Regions from separate parts of the Burkholderia aenigmatica genome, predicted to be linked through region 1. Evidence: riboswitches for the same ligand, from Rfam matches in the RefSeq annotation. Region 1 holds a riboswitch; the other holds the start of a gene.
What was found. A riboswitch is a leader RNA that binds a small molecule or an ion and turns the genes downstream of it on or off. The one in region 1 is predicted to bind thiamine pyrophosphate.
Positions count from the first base shown of each region.

Region 2: linked by a shared signal. The riboswitch ahead of thiC (phosphomethylpyrimidine synthase ThiC) and the one ahead of ACN8ZM_RS01835 (FAD-dependent oxidoreductase) in region 1 are both predicted to bind thiamine pyrophosphate.

Region 1 is NZ_CP184468.1:387,423-394,855, forward strand. Features, by position in the region: gene ACN8ZM_RS01830 (ABC transporter ATP-binding protein/permease) at 1-1,732, opposite strand, end outside; TPP riboswitch at 2,002-2,125, shown strand; gene ACN8ZM_RS01835 (FAD-dependent oxidoreductase) at 2,357-3,493, shown strand; gene thiS (sulfur carrier protein ThiS) at 3,526-3,723, shown strand; gene ACN8ZM_RS01845 (thiazole synthase) at 3,762-4,577, shown strand; gene thiE (thiamine phosphate synthase) at 4,574-5,698, shown strand; gene ACN8ZM_RS01855 (ABC transporter ATP-binding protein) at 5,783-6,604, shown strand; gene mlaE (lipid asymmetry maintenance ABC transporter permease subunit MlaE) at 6,601-7,368, shown strand; gene mlaD (outer membrane lipid asymmetry maintenance protein MlaD) at 7,393-7,433, shown strand, end outside.
Region 2 is NZ_CP184468.1:1,324,434-1,331,866, forward strand. Features, by position in the region: gene arfB (alternative ribosome rescue aminoacyl-tRNA hydrolase ArfB) at 1-178, shown strand, start outside; gene ACN8ZM_RS06250 (sensor domain-containing phosphodiesterase) at 237-1,517, opposite strand; gene ACN8ZM_RS06255 (DMT family transporter) at 1,938-2,864, opposite strand; gene ACN8ZM_RS06260 (hypothetical protein) at 3,008-3,256, opposite strand; gene ACN8ZM_RS06265 (glycine zipper 2TM domain-containing protein) at 3,448-3,660, opposite strand; gene thiC (phosphomethylpyrimidine synthase ThiC) at 3,919-5,850, opposite strand; TPP riboswitch at 5,975-6,091, opposite strand; gene ACN8ZM_RS06275 (pentapeptide MXKDX repeat protein) at 6,361-6,636, shown strand; gene ACN8ZM_RS06280 (cytochrome b/b6 domain-containing protein) at 6,728-7,360, shown strand; gene ACN8ZM_RS06285 (molybdopterin-dependent oxidoreductase) at 7,390-7,433, shown strand, end outside.

The sequences.
Region 1 (7,433 bases):
CGTTGATCGTGCCGACGTGGAACGCGGCCAGCGACTCGCGGTGCGCGATGCTGACGATCGCGGCCTTCGGCAGCCGTTCGGCGAACAGGTGGTAGAGGCGTGCCTCGTTGTCGGCGTCGAGCGCGCTCGTCGCTTCGTCGAGGAACAGGAAGTCGGGTTTGTGCAGCAGCACGCGTGCGCCGGCCAGGCGCTGCTGTTCGCCCGGCGACAGCACGCGGGTCCAGTGCGCGGTCTCGCCGAGGCGCTCGACGTAATCCTCGAGGCGGCATGCGCGCAGCGCGTCGCGGCAGGCTTCGTCGCTGAACGCGTCGGCCGTCGCCGGATAGGTGAGCGCGGCCTTCAGCGTGCCGATCGGCAGATAGCTCGTCTGCGGCACGAACATCATCCGCGCGCCGACCGGCGCATCGATCGCGCCGTCGCCGAACGGCCACAGGCCCGCGAGCGCGCGCATGAACGTGCTCTTGCCGGAACCCGACTTGCCGATCACGAGCCAGCGCGAGCCGGGCTCGATCGTGACGCTGCCGATGTTCGCGAGCGCGTTGCCGTTCGGCAGCGCGAGCTTGAGCGACGACGTCGACAGCGTCGTGTCGTCGACGTAGTGCAGGTTGATGCCGCCGTGCTCGGTCGCGGGCGACAGGCTTTCCTTCAGGTGCGACGTGCCCATCACGCGCTTGAATTCGCGCAGACGGTTGACGGTGGCGCGCCATTCGACGAGGGTCGAGTAGCTGTTGATGAACCACGAGAACGAATCGCTGACGGTGCCGAACGCGGACGAGATCTGCATCAGGACGCCGAACGAGAACGCGCCCGCGAAATAGCGCGGTGCGGCGACGACGAGCGGGAAGATGATCGCAATCTGCCCGTAGAAGCTCAGCACGAACGTGAGCCGCTTCGTGTACTTCATCACGCGCCACCAGTTGTCGCGGATGCGCAAGAAGAGGTTTTGCGCGTTGCCGGTCTCGGTCTTCTCGCCGTCGTAGAACGCGATCTGCTCGGCGTTCTCGCGCACGCGGATCAGCCCGAAGCGGAAGTCGGCCTCGACGCGCTGCTGCTGGTAGTTGATCGACACGAGCGGATGGCCGACCTTCTGGATGATCAGCGAGCCGATCACCGCGTACAGCGCGGCCGCCCACACCATGTAGCCGGGGATCGCGATCGGCGTCGCGCCGAGCGAGATCGTCAGCGCGCCGGCGAGCGACCACAGGATCGTGATGAACGACACGAGCGTGACGACCGTCGACAGCAGGTCGAGCGACAGCGCGAGGGTGGTCGTCGCGAACGACTGGAGGTCGTCGGTGATCCGCTGGTCGGGGTTGTCGGCGAGGCGGTCACGTTCGATCCGGTAGAACGCGCGATCGCCGAGCCACTGGCCGAGAAAGCGGTCGGTGAGCCACTGGCGCCAGCGGAAGCCGAGCATCTGCCGCAGGTAGCGGCCGTACACGGCGAGGATGATGAAGGCGAACGCGAGCGCGGAGAACTGCATCAGCAGGTTCGGGAAGTCGTGAACGTCCTTCGACTGCAGCGCGTTGTAGAACTCCGCGTTCCACTTGTTCAGCCGGACGTTGATCCAGACCACGCAGAGGTTGATCGCGATGATCGAGACCAGCAGGCCCCATGCGATTTTCCATTCGGACGATACCCAGTAGGGCTTGATGAGGCTCCATGCGGATACCGGGCGCTCGTCCTGCGGCGCGTCGGAGGCGGAGCGGACGGGATCGATCGATTGGGTCATGTGCTTCCTGATGAGTAGCCGGCGCGCGGGCCGGGCGAAGCCGGGCGCGCGCCGCGATACGGCATGCCGGGACGCGGCGCCGACTGACGGCGGGCGTCCGGATGGTCGCCCGCGCGTCTTAAACGGCACTTAAGGCCGGCGGTGACGCGGCAACCGGCCGCTCGCGCGGCCGGCCTGCGGGCATTGTGCCAGAGCGGCGCGGCACGACGGCGAATTTGCCGCAAGGGGGACAGTTTGCGGCGCTTTCCGCTTTTATGGTCTAATGGCCGACGACGAAACAGGGGTGCTTTGTGGCGCGGCCGGCAGATGTTCCAGGCAGCGCGATGAGGCTGAGAAAGACCCTTCGCACCCGATCCGGGTAATACCGGCGAGGGAAGTTTCTGATCCCGCCGGGTCGCGCTGGCTGCCATCCCACATGGTCAGCGCCCTTGTCCCGCCCGGCCGGCCTTTGCTGCCGGTTTCGTCCTTTTGGGTACGCGCTTTGCGCGTTACGGAAGGAATGATGACCGCACAATCTTCAGTCTTTTGCATGGTTCCCGGCCCGATGTCGCGTGCGTTCGCGCACGGCGGCGCGTGCGCGTGCGCATCGACGTTCGTCGTGCGCGCTTGCGCGGAGGGTGCGCGATGAACGCCCGGGATTCCCGACCCGACTTCGCGGTGCTCGGCGGCGGCCTCGTCGGCCGCCTGATCGCATGGCGGCTCGCAGGCGACGGGCATCGTGTCGCGCTTTACGAGCGCGGCGGCCCGGACGGCGAACAGTCGGCCGCGTGGATCGCGGCTGCGATGCTCGCGCCGCTCGCTGAAGCGGCGAGCGCGGAGCTGCTGATCACCGAGCTCGGCGCAGCGTCGCTCGCGCGCTGGCCGCAGTGGCTCGCGGAACTGCCGGAACCCGTCTTCTTCCAGCATCACGGCACGCTCGTCGTCTGGCATCACGCGGATCGTGCGGAGGCGCCGTTGTTCGAGCGGCGCGTGCGCGCGAACGCGCCGGCCGACCTGTTCGACAGCGGGTTCGTGACGCTCGCCGGCGCGCAGGTCGATGCGGCCGAGCCGGTGCTCGCGGGCCGCTTCGCGCGCGGCCTGCTGCTGCCGAACGAAGGCCAGCTCGACAATCGCCAGGCGCTGCGGGCGCTCGCGGCCGGCCTCGTCGAACGCGGCGTCGACCTGCACTGGCACGTCACGATCGACGACGCGAACCTGCCCGCCGCGCATTTCACGATCGATTGCCGCGGGCTGGGCGCGAAACCCGCGCTGCCCGCGTTGCGCGGCATCCGCGGCGAAGTCGCGCGCGTGCGCGCGCCCGGCATCGGGCTCACCCGGCCCGTGCGGCTGCTGCATCCGCGCTACCCGCTGTACATCGCACCGAAGCAGGACGATCTCTATGTGATCGGCGCGACCGAAGTGGAGGGCGAGGACATGTCGCCCGTCAGCGTGCGCTCCGCGCTCGAACTGCTGAGCGCGGCGTTCTCCGTGCATCCGGCGTTCGGCGAGGCACGCATCCTCGAGCTCAATGCGCAGTGCCGGCCGACGCTGCCCGATCATCGCCCGGCGGTGATCTGGGACGGCGCGTCGACGCTTGCCGTCAACGGCCTGTACCGGCACGGCTTCATGATCGCGCCGGAAGTCGCGCACGCGGCGGTTGCGGTCGCCGAAGCCGCGCTGGGCGGCGCGTTCGGCGACGCCGACGCGTTTGCCGCGTGGCGCGACGCGGCGCGCTGGCCGACGCTCCTTCATCACCGCAACGACGCGCGCCAGCCGGCCTGACGCGCGCCGCCGACCGAATTCGACGAAGCCTCATGGATATCCAGATCAACCAACAGACCCTGACGTTGCCCGACGGCGCAACGGTGTCCGACGCGCTCGCCGCGTACGGCGCGCGTCCGCCGTACGCGGTCGCGCTGAACGGCAACTTCGTCGCGCGCACGCAGCACGCGGCGCGCGCACTCGCGGCGGGCGACAAGCTCGACGTCGTGCACCCCGTCGCGGGCGGCTGAGCGCCGCCGGATCGTCCCCGCTCTTCCAGGAAAACGACATGACGTCCCACACCTCCGCCGACGCGTTGACGCTGTACGGCGAAACCTTCGCAAGCCGCGTGCTGATCGGCACGTCGCGCTATCCGTCGCTGCAGTCGCTGTCCGATTCGATCGCCGCGTCGCGGCCGGGGATGGTGACGGTCGCGCTGCGCCGCCAGATGACGGGCGGTACGGCCGAAGCCGGCTTCTTCGACCTGCTCAAGCGCCACGCGGTGCCGCTGCTGCCGAACACGGCCGGCTGCCAGACCGTCGCCGAAGCCGTGACGACCGCGCACATGGCGCGCGAGGTGTTCGGCACCGACTGGATCAAGCTCGAACTGATCGGCGACGACTACACGCTGCAGCCCGACCCGGTCGGCCTGATCGAAGCGGCCGCGCAACTGGTCAAGGACGGTTTCAAGGTGCTGCCGTACTGCACCGAGGATCTGGTGATCGGCCGGCGCCTGCTCGACGTCGGCTGCGAGGCGCTGATGCCGTGGGGCGCGCCGATCGGCACGGGCAAGGGCGTCGTGAACCCGTACGGCCTGCGCGTGCTGCGCGAGCGGCTGCCCGACGTGCCGCTGATCGTCGATGCGGGGCTCGGCGTGCCGTCGCACGCGTGCCAGGTGATGGAGTGGGGCTTCGACGGCGTGTTGCTGAACACCGCCGTGTCGCAGGCCACGCACCCCGAGATCATGGCGCGCGCGTTTGCGCAGGGGGTCGAGGCCGGCCGTGCCGCATATCTCGCCGGGCCGATGGACGCGCGCGAGACCGCGCACGCGAGCACGCCGGTCGTCGGGATGCCGTTCTGGCACCAGGACGGGGGCGGCGCATGAGCACGCGTTTCGCGGATGCATTCTGGCCGCCGGCCGACGAACTGGCCGAAGCGGCCGAACGGATTCGCGCCCGGCTCGGCGACTGGCCTGGCGGCGCCGCGCCGTGGCGGCTCTGCGTCGCGGTGCCCGACGCGCCGGCCGACGGCGACGTGCTGATCGTATCGGCCGGCGACCGCGCCGCGCAGGCGCGTGCGTCGGCCGCATCGCGGCCCGCGGCGCCGGGCGCGGTCGCGATCGAATTCGACGAGCAGGGCGCGGTGCTGCACACGGCGGGCGCGCGCCACGCGCTCGACGCCGCGCATCCGCTCGCGGACGACTGGATCGCTGCGCTCGCCGCGTTCCTCGATTGCGGCTTTGCGCCGGTCGATGCGCTGGTGCTGGCGCTGGCCTGGCGCGACGGCGACGAAACGCGCGCCGCCGATGCGTGGCCGGTCGATGCCGCGCGGTTCCCGCGTGTCGCCGGGTTGCCGGCCGCGCCCGAACCGGCATTCGCGCCGTGCCCCGCGCAACTTGGCCTTTATCCGGTCGTGCCGGACGCCGAATGGGTCGAGCGCGTGCTCGATTGCGGCGTGCGGACCGTGCAGCTGCGTGTGAAAGGCGCAACGCCGGACGCCTTGCGGCGGGACATCGCGCGCGCGGTCGCGGCCGGGCGCCGCTATCCGGATGCGCGCGTGTTCATCAACGATCACTGGCAGATCGCCGTAGAAGAAGGGGCGTACGGCGTTCATCTGGGCCAGGAAGACCTCGAAACGGCCGATCTGGCCGCGATCGCGCGCGCGGGCCTGCGGCTCGGACTTTCGAGCCACGGTTATTACGAAATGTTGCGAGCGCTGCACGAGCGCCCGAGTTACCTCGCGCTCGGCCCCGTGTACGCAACCGCGACCAAGGCCGTTGCTGCGCCGCCACAGGGCCTCGCGCGGATCGCCCGTTATGCGCGCTTCGCGGGCGCGCGGGCGCCGCTCGTCGCGATCGGCGGGGTGGGGCTCGACGCGCTGCCGGCCGTACTGGCAACGGGCGTCGGCAGTGTCGCGGTGGTCAGCGCGGTGACGGGGGCGGCCGACTATCGGGCCGCCATTGCTGCGTTGCAACAATGTTTTCCCGGACAATTTGACAATCATTGACCGGAGGGGCTGAAGCGGCGTCACGACATCATTCCAAGGCAGGCCCTATAATTCGGCGTTCTGCGTAAAAGGACTGTCAGCTCCGTGAGCCCCACTCCTACCGAGACACTGCTGGAACTTCGCGACGTCGACTTTGGCTACGGCGACCGCCTCGTCCTGTCCAACCTGAACCTGCGCTTCGGGCGCGGGCAGGTGGTCGCGGTCATGGGCGGGTCGGGTTGCGGCAAGACGACCGTGCTGCGCCTGATCGGCGGCCTCGTGCGTGCGCGCCGCGGCCAGGTGCTGTTCGACGGCGCCGATGTCGGCGCGCAAACGCGCGACGGCCTGTACGCGCTGCGCCGCAAGATGGGCATGCTGTTCCAGTTCGGCGCGCTGTTCACCGACATGTCGGTGTTCGAGAACGTCGCGTTCGCGCTGCGCGAGCATACCGACCTGCCCGAAGACCTGATCCGCGACCTCGTGCTGATGAAGCTCAACGCGGTCGGGCTGCGCGGCGCGCGCGACCTGATGCCGTCCGAGGTGTCGGGCGGGATGGCGCGCCGTATCGCGCTGGCACGCGCGATCGCGCTCGACCCGCAGCTCATCATGTACGACGAGCCGTTCGCGGGCCTCGATCCGATCTCGCTCGGCATCACCGCGAACCTGATCCGCACGCTGAACCAGGCGCTGGGCGCCACGTCGATCCTCGTCACGCACGACGTACCCGAATCGTTCGCGATCGCCGACTACGTGTATTTCCTGGCCAACGGCGGCGTGCTCGCGCAGGGCACGCCCGACGAGCTGCGCGCATCGACCGATCCGAGCGTGCGGCAGTTCATCGACGGTGCGCCGGACGGCCCGTTCAAATTTCATTACACGAGCCCGCCGCTCGCAGCGGATTTCGGGCTCGGCGGAGGGCGCGCATGATCAGCGCGATCGGACGTTACGTCATCGGCGGCCTCGAGCGCGCGGGCTACGGCACGCGGCTGTTCGTGCGCCTCGTGCTGGAATTCTTCCCGCTGCTGCGCCGGCCGCGGCTGGTCACGAAGCAGATCCACTTCCTCGGCAACTATTCGTTCGTGATCATTGCCGTGTCGGGGCTGTTCGTCGGCTTCGTGCTCGGCCTGCAGGGGTATTACACGCTGAACCGCTACGGTTCCGAGCAGGCGCTCGGCCTGCTGGTTGCACTGTCGCTCGTGCGTGAACTCGGGCCGGTCGTCACCGCGCTGCTGTTCGCGGGCCGCGCGGGCACGTCGCTCACGGCCGAGATCGGTCTGATGAAAGCCGGCGAGCAGCTCACCGCGCTCGAAATGATGGCGGTGGATCCGATCAAGAACGTGATCGCGCCGCGCATGTGGGCGGGCATCATCGCGATGCCGCTCCTGGCGGCGATTTTCAATGCGGTCGGCGTGCTCGGCGGCTACTTCGTCGGCGTCGTGCTGATCGGCGTCGACCCGGGTGCGTTCTGGTCGCAGATGCAGGGCGGCGTGCAGGTCTGGGCCGACGTCGGCAACGGCGTGCTGAAGAGCATCGTGTTCGGGTTCGCCGTGACCTTCATTGCGCTGTATCAGGGGTATGAAGCGAAGCCCACGCCCGAAGGCGTGTCGCGCGCGACCACCAAGACGGTCGTGTTCGCATCGCTCGCCGTACTCGGCCTCGATTTCCTGCTGACCGCGCTGATGTTCAGCTAAGCCTCAGCCAAGCCAAATTTTGGGATGACGATGAAAAAGACTGCTCTCGACTTCTGGGTCGGCCT
Region 2 (7,433 bases), 940 kb from region 1:
CCAGGAGAAGAACCGCGAGGCCGCGCTGGCGCGCCTCGATGCGTTGATCGGTGGCGTCGCGTACACGCCGCGCGCACGGGTCGCCACGCGGCCGACGCGCGCGTCGAAGGAGCGGCGGCTCGAGCACAAGTCGCGCCGCAGCGTGGTGAAGTCGGGAAGAGGGAAGGTGATCGACTGACGAATGGATGAGCGGACGAACGACGCGCGCGACAGCCGATCGCCCGCCGTCGCGCCCGTTACCGCATGACGGTTCCTGCGCTGTCGAGCACGAAATCGACGCAGAACACGACGAGCCGGCTCTGCGCGCGGATCGCGACGGCGGCCGTATAGCAGTCGCGGCCTTCCGTCAGCGAGAAGTGCGGGCCCATCAGCGCGACGCGTCCGGGTGCGGCGATCGCACGCTGGAAATACGGGCGCCGCGACCAGTTGCTGTGCGTTTCCGGGAAGAGCGGTGCGAGGCGGGTGACGCCCGCCTGGCCGTCGTCGGTGCGCGCGCCGATCGACGGCAGGAATTGCTCGCCGGTCTCGTCGGTGACGAACACGCGGCGCGCGGCCGGCACCGCGAACACGCGTTGCGCGGCGTCCTGCAGGTTGCCGCTCGCGGAAAACGCAGCCGCGCCCGTGAGCACGAGCCGCTCGATCGCGTCGAAGCCGGGCTGCTCGGCGACGACCGGCGTATGCCGGCGGGCGATGAAGCGCTGCCACGCGGCGTCGAGCATGGCGGGTGCCGCCGCGCTGGCATGTGCGATCGATGCATCGGGCTGGCCGAACTTGAAACCCTGTACGAAATCGATGTCGGCGTCCATCAGCGCCTGCAGCGAGTCGTCGTTCTCGACGCCCTCGGCAAGCACCATCGCGCCGGCCTGGTGCAGCATCGACACGAGGTGATGCAGGATGCGGCGATCGTCGGCCGATCCGGTCGAGCGCACGATGAGCGAGCGATCGAGCTTGACGATGTCGGGGCGCGCGCGCCACACACGATCGAAGTTCGAGAATCCTGTGCCGAAATCGTCGATCGCGATCAGGAAGTCGCGATGCTGGATCATGTCGATCGTGCGGGCGAGCGCGGCTTCGTCACGCGCGGGCTGTTCGACGACTTCCAGCACGATGCGGTTCGGCGGCAGCGCGAAATGCCGGCACAGCGCCTCGACGAATTCGCGCTGCACGAGGCCCGTGTCGAGCACGCGCGGCGTGACGTTCAGGAACAGCCAGCCGTCGCCGATGCCCTGCGCGACGAAGTTGGCCGTGTGCAGGCAGCGCGCGAGCCGGTCGAGCAGCAGCGCGTCGGCGTCGGCGCGCGTCTTGTCGAACAGCGCGGTGGGCGAGATCAGCGCGCCGTTCGCGTCGACGACGCGCAGCAGCGCCTCGTAACCGACGACCCGCTTGTGCGTGATCGACAGCACGGGCTGGAACACGCTGCGCAGCGTCGTGGTGCGATAGGTGGCGAGCCAGCCGCCGGGCGTCGGCGTGAGGCGTTCGAGCAGGGAGTCGAGCGAGAGATCGCGGGCGGGCTTCATGTCAACGGTGCCCGGGGTCGAGCGGAGGAGCGGCAGCGCGCCGCCACGCTGAAGCAGTCGCCCGCGCGGGCGGACGCGAAAGGACGTGGGACATCGAGGCCGCCTTCTGCGGGTAAGTGTTCGGAGTGTAACGGGAATGGGGCCGCTCGCGTATCAGGGAAACTCCAGACGCACACGGGTATGCGGCTGGCGTCGGCGCCGCGCGTGACCACCGCGAAGTGAAAGAGGGCATCGCCGCCGCACATGGCAATCCGGCGGCATGGGGTGCGCGGTGACGTGCGAACGTGGCGAGCGAATGTCGCCGTCAGAGGAATACCGGCCGCGCTGCGGCACCATTCGCAGCGTGGCGGCAAATGGTTGGCGCCTGGCCGCCAGGCATCACGGCCCGACCGACGGCGGTGCGTGCGCCCGAATGAATCGTCAGGTCGCTTCGCCGCTGCGCGGCCGGATCCCGGGAATCCGCTTGATCGCGCCGGTCGCGAGCGCGGTGCCGACGAGCACGATCGCGCAGCCTTCGATCATCACGGCCGTCACGTGTTCGCCGAGGAACAGCGCACCCCACAACAGGCCGAACACGGGGATCACGAACGTCACGGTAATCGCGCGGGCGGGGCCGACATGTGCGATCAGGTAGAAGTAGATGAAATACGCGATGCCCGTGCAGGCCACACCGAGGGCGAGTACCGAGCCCCATGCGTGTGCGCCGACCGGTGCGGCCGGCCAGGTGGCGATCGCGAACGGCAGCAGCAGGAGGGTCGAGCCGATCATGCTGCCGGTCGCGTTGACGAGCGGATCGACGCCGGTCAACTTGCGCTTCGCGTAATTGGCTGCGATGCCGTACAGCAGCGTCGCACCGAGCGCCGCGGCGGCGGCGAGCGCGGTCGCGGTCGCGCCCGTTTCGCCGTGCGCACTCGCGATCTGGTTCCACACGAGCGTGAGCACGCCGGCGAAACCGATCACGAGGCCAAGCACGCGCGGCAGCGACAGCTTGTCCTTCAACCACAGGTAGGCCACGAGCGCGCCCCACAGCGGCGTCGTCGCGTTGATCACCGACGTCACGCCGGCCGACAGCGTCAATTCGGCGAACGCGAACAGGCAGAACGGGATGCCCGAGTTCAGCGCGCCGACGACGAACAACGGCCACGCATGACGGCGCAGCCGGGCGCCGAGATCGGCGGGCTTGAAGCGCGTCAGCGCGAAGCCCGCGAGAAACAGCGCGCCGATACCCACGCGCAACGCCATCAACGGCGCGACGCCCAGATCGACGACGCCGATCCGGATAAACAGGAACGACGCACCCCACAGGGCAGCGAGCACAGTCAGCAGAAGGGCGTTCTTGGGGGACATCGATCGTGAAGGGCGGGGAACGGATGCGGAGAATCTTACACCCCGTGACCACGCCGTCGTTTCACGATTCGATGAAATGGCAAGAAACGGGAATGTCGCCGGTTGCCGGCGCGGGGCGGCCGCCAGCCGGCGGTCGCGCCCGATCAATGATGGCGCCAGCCGCCGCGTCCGCCGAAGCCGAAATTGAGCGACAGCGCCGGGCCCCAATAGCCGCCCCACGCAGGTGCATAGGCCGGTGCCGGATAGTAATAGGCGGGGCCCGGATCGACGTAGACGGGGGCCGGCTGCACCGGTGCAGCCGTGTAATAGCCGCCAGGATAATAGCCGTACGGGTAGTAGCAGCCGGCGAGCGTCACGCACGCGAGCGCCGCGGCGACGAGGGTCCTGTTCATGATGTCTCTCCGGCGGAGCCGGCAATCGGCAGATGCTTAAGCTTAGGCCGCGCGCCGATGACACGGTGTGCAAAACGGTAACGGATCATTTCCGTGCAGGCTGCCGGTCACGTTGCGGCGCCGCATGCGAAAACGGCGCTTCCGCACCGCGAAAACGCCGTCTGGTTGACTGTCGCGGCGCGCGTCGCCGCTTACTTGCCGACCTGGTTGCCGATGATGCCGCCGGCCGCCGCGCCGCCCAGCGTCGACAGCGCGCTGCCGCCGATTGCTGCGCCGGCGACGCCGCCGACACCTGCACCGATTGCCGTGTCGCGCTGGCGTCTCGTCATCGAGTCACAGGCCGACAGGCTGGCCACGGTCGCGACGAGCAGCGCGCATACCCCAATACGCCGTATCGAATTCATGATCGTTGTCCTTGCGGTTGTGAACGGAGGACACGCGACCGGCCGGCGGCCGCGCATGAACCCAATCTACGCGCCGCCCCCCGACGCTGCTGTAAGGACTTGTTAAGGCTCGCGTGGTTTCGTAATGAATTGTTTCCGGTGGTTTCCCGGTGCGCAGGCAGGCATGCGACATGCGCAAAAAAGCCCGCTCGAAAGCGGGCTTCGTACATCGCGAATCGCGAGGTGATCCGGCGAGGATCGCCGGATCACCGCATGCGCTTACTGACGGTGATAGATCTCGGCGCCGGTCTTCACGAACTCGACGGCCTTCACTTCCATCCCCTTCTTCAGCGCTTCGGTTTCCGACACGCCCTGCTGCGCCGCGAACTCGCGCACGTCCTGCGTGATCTTCATCGAGCAGAAGTGCGGGCCGCACATCGAGCAGAAGTGCGCAACCTTCGCCGAATCCTTCGGCAGCGTTTCGTCGTGGAATTCGCGCGCCTTGTCCGGATCGAGGCCGATGTTGAACTGGTCTTCCCAGCGGAACTCGAAGCGCGCCTTTGACAGCGCGTTGTCACGCACCTGCGCGCCCGGGTGGCCCTTCGCGAGATCGGCTGCGTGCGCGGCGAGCTTGTACGTGATGATGCCTTCCTTCACGTCGTCCTTGTTCGGCAGGCCGAGGTGTTCCTTCGGCGTCACGTAGCACAGCATCGCGGTGCCGAACCAGCCGATCATCGCGGCGCCGATACCGGACGTGATGTGGTCGTAGCCCGGTGCGATGTCGGTGGTCAGCGGCCCGAGCGTGTAGAACGGCGCTTCCTTGCACCAGTCGAGCTGGAGATCCATGTTCTCCTTGATCAACTGCATCGGCACGTGGCCGGGGCCTTCGATCATCACCTGCACGTCGTGCTTCCACGCGATCTGCGTGAGTTCGCCGAGCGTCTTCAGCTCGCCGAGCTGCGCTTCGTCGTTCGCGTCGTAGATCGAGCCGGGACGCAGGCCGTCGCCGAGCGAGAAGCTCACGTCGTACGCCTTCATGATCTCGCAGATCTCTTCGAAGTGTTCGTACAGGAAGCTTTCCTTGTGATGCGCGAGGCACCACTTCGCCATGATCGAGCCGCCGCGCGACACGATGCCGGTCATCCGGTTCGCGGTGAGCGGCACGTACTGCAGGCGCACGCCCGCATGGATCGTGAAGTAGTCGACGCCTTGCTCGGCCTGTTCGATCAGCGTGTCGCGGAAGATTTCCCAGGTGAGATCCTCGGCCTTGCCGTTGACCTTTTCGAGCGCCTGGTAGATCGGCACCGTGCCGATCGGCACCGGGCTGTTGCGGATGATCCACTCGCGCGTTTCATGGATGTGCTTGCCGGTCGACAGGTCCATCACCGTGTCGCCGCCCCAGCGGATCGCCCACGTCATCTTGTCGACTTCCTCGCCGATCGACGACGTGACGGCCGAGTTGCCGATGTTCGCGTTGATCTTCACGAGGAAGTTGCGGCCGATGATCATCGGCTCGGATTCCGGGTGGTTGATGTTCGCGGGGATGATCGCACGGCCGCACGCCACTTCCGAGCGCACGAATTCCGGCGTGATCTCGGCCGGCGCGTTCGCGCCGAAGGCCGCTGCGCCGAACGCCTGGCCCGGGTGCTGGCGCCCCATCATCGCGGCGAGCTTCGCGCCGTTCGGGCCGCTTGCCTTCAGGCTCTCGAGGTACTCGGCGCGGCGCTGGTTCTCGCGGATCGCGATGTATTCCATTTCCGGCGTGATGATGCCCTGGCGCGCATAGTGCATCTGCGTGACGTTCTTGCCGGCCTGGGCGCGGCGCGGGTTGCGGTGCAGGCCCGGGAACCGCAGGTCGGCGGTGGCCGGATCGGCCGCGCGCTCGAGGCCGTACTGGCTCGACAGGCCGCCGAGCACTTCGGTGTCGCCGCGTGCCTCGATCCAGCCCTGACGCAGCGCGGCCAGGCCTGCGCGGATGTCGATCTTCGCGTCCGGATCGGTATAGGGGCCCGACGTGTCGTACACGTAGATCGGCGGATTCTTTTCGCCGCCGAAGCCGGTCGGCGTGTCGGCCTGCGTGATTTCACGCATCGGCACGCGGATGTCGGGCTGCGAGCCGGTGACATAAACCTTGCGGGAATTCGGCAGCGGGGCGACGGCCGCGGCATCGACATGAGCGTCGGCGGACAGAAACTTCGGATTGGCGTTCATGCAATCTCCTGTGTGAGCGCCGGACAGGCGCTTCGGCGCTTGCCCGGAGCCCTTGACGTATGTGGGGCTCGAGCTAAGCAGGAGACGAGGCTTGGTGAGGCGGCGGATTTCGTCAGAAGGATGGCGGTGAAATCCGTACGCTTCCCTGCGCTGGCATTATCCAGATCAGGTTCAAAGGGTATTTCTCACCCGCAATGCCGGTTGTTTGACCGAACGCATTGCAGGACCCCCGCGTTAGCAGGGCACACGATACACTGGCTTGGCGGCGGTTTCAACCGGGAGAGGATCGGCTGCCCCGGTGCGGCCGCAGCATGGCGGGCGGTACGATGGCCCGTCGAAATGGCAGCGCGCGTCGCCGCCGCATGGCGCCACGGCTTGGCTGGCCGTGGCGACGCGGTGCAACATGGCGCGCTTTCGCGCGACCTCAAAAAAAATATTCGCAGCGGCTGTCATTTCCCGCGACGTCGTCCGTCTATTCGGCTCCTTAAACCCATGTTTTGGAGAGATGTCATGAAAAAAGGTCTGATTGCCGCTTGCGTTGCTGCTTTCGCCACGATCGCCACGGGCGCGTATGCGCAGAACGACGCCATGTCGCAGCCAGGTTCGTCGATGTCGAAGGACGCGATGGGCCACGACGCGATGGCCAAGGATGCGATGGGCCATGACGCGATGAAGAAGGACGGCATGAAGAAGCATGCGATGAAGAAAGACGCGATGAAGAAGGACGGGATGTCGCACGACGAGATGGGCAAGTCGTCGGGCGACAAGATGACGCCGTCGTACTGACGGAGGCGGACGCGGCGCGGCCGGCGCGTGCGTCGCACGGCGGCCGCCCGCCCGCATCGTGTTTCGTCGACCCATTCCGGGAGACTTCATCATGCAAACCGTTCCTGCCGCCGGCCGCGCGGCCGCCACGCCGCCCGCGCGCCCGATCCATCCGCTGTGGGTGCGCGCGAGCCACTGGCTCAACGCGCTTGCGGCGATCCTGATGGTGCTGTCCGGCTGGCGTATCTACGACGCGTCGCCGATCTATCCGCCGTTCACGTTCCCGCACGGGATCACGATCGGCGGCTGGCTCGGCGGCGCGCTGCAATGGCATTTCGCGGCGATGTGGCTGCTCGTCTTCAACGGGCTGTTCTACCTCGCGATGTCGATCGCGACGGGGCGCCTCGCGCGCAAGATGCTGCCCGTCACGCCGGCGTCGATCTGGCGCGACATCCGTGCCGCGCTGGGCGGGCGGCTGTCGCACGACGACCTGAGCGTCTACAACGCGGTGCAGCGTGCCGCCTATCTGACCGCGATCGTCGATCTCGTCGTGCTGGTGCTGTCCGGACTCACGATCTGGAAATCCGTGCAATTTCCGCTGCTGCGCGAATTGTTCGGCGGCTACGACAACGCGCGTGTCGTGCACTTCTGGGCGATGTCGCTGCTCGTCGCATTCTTTGTCGTTCACGTCGCGATGGCACTGCTGGTGCCGCGCTCGCTGCTCGCGATGCTGCGCGGGCGCTGACCCGTCAACTTCGGGTGAAGGAAATCATCATGTCGGAATCCGAATACAAGCGCGACGGTTCGCGCTGGACGCT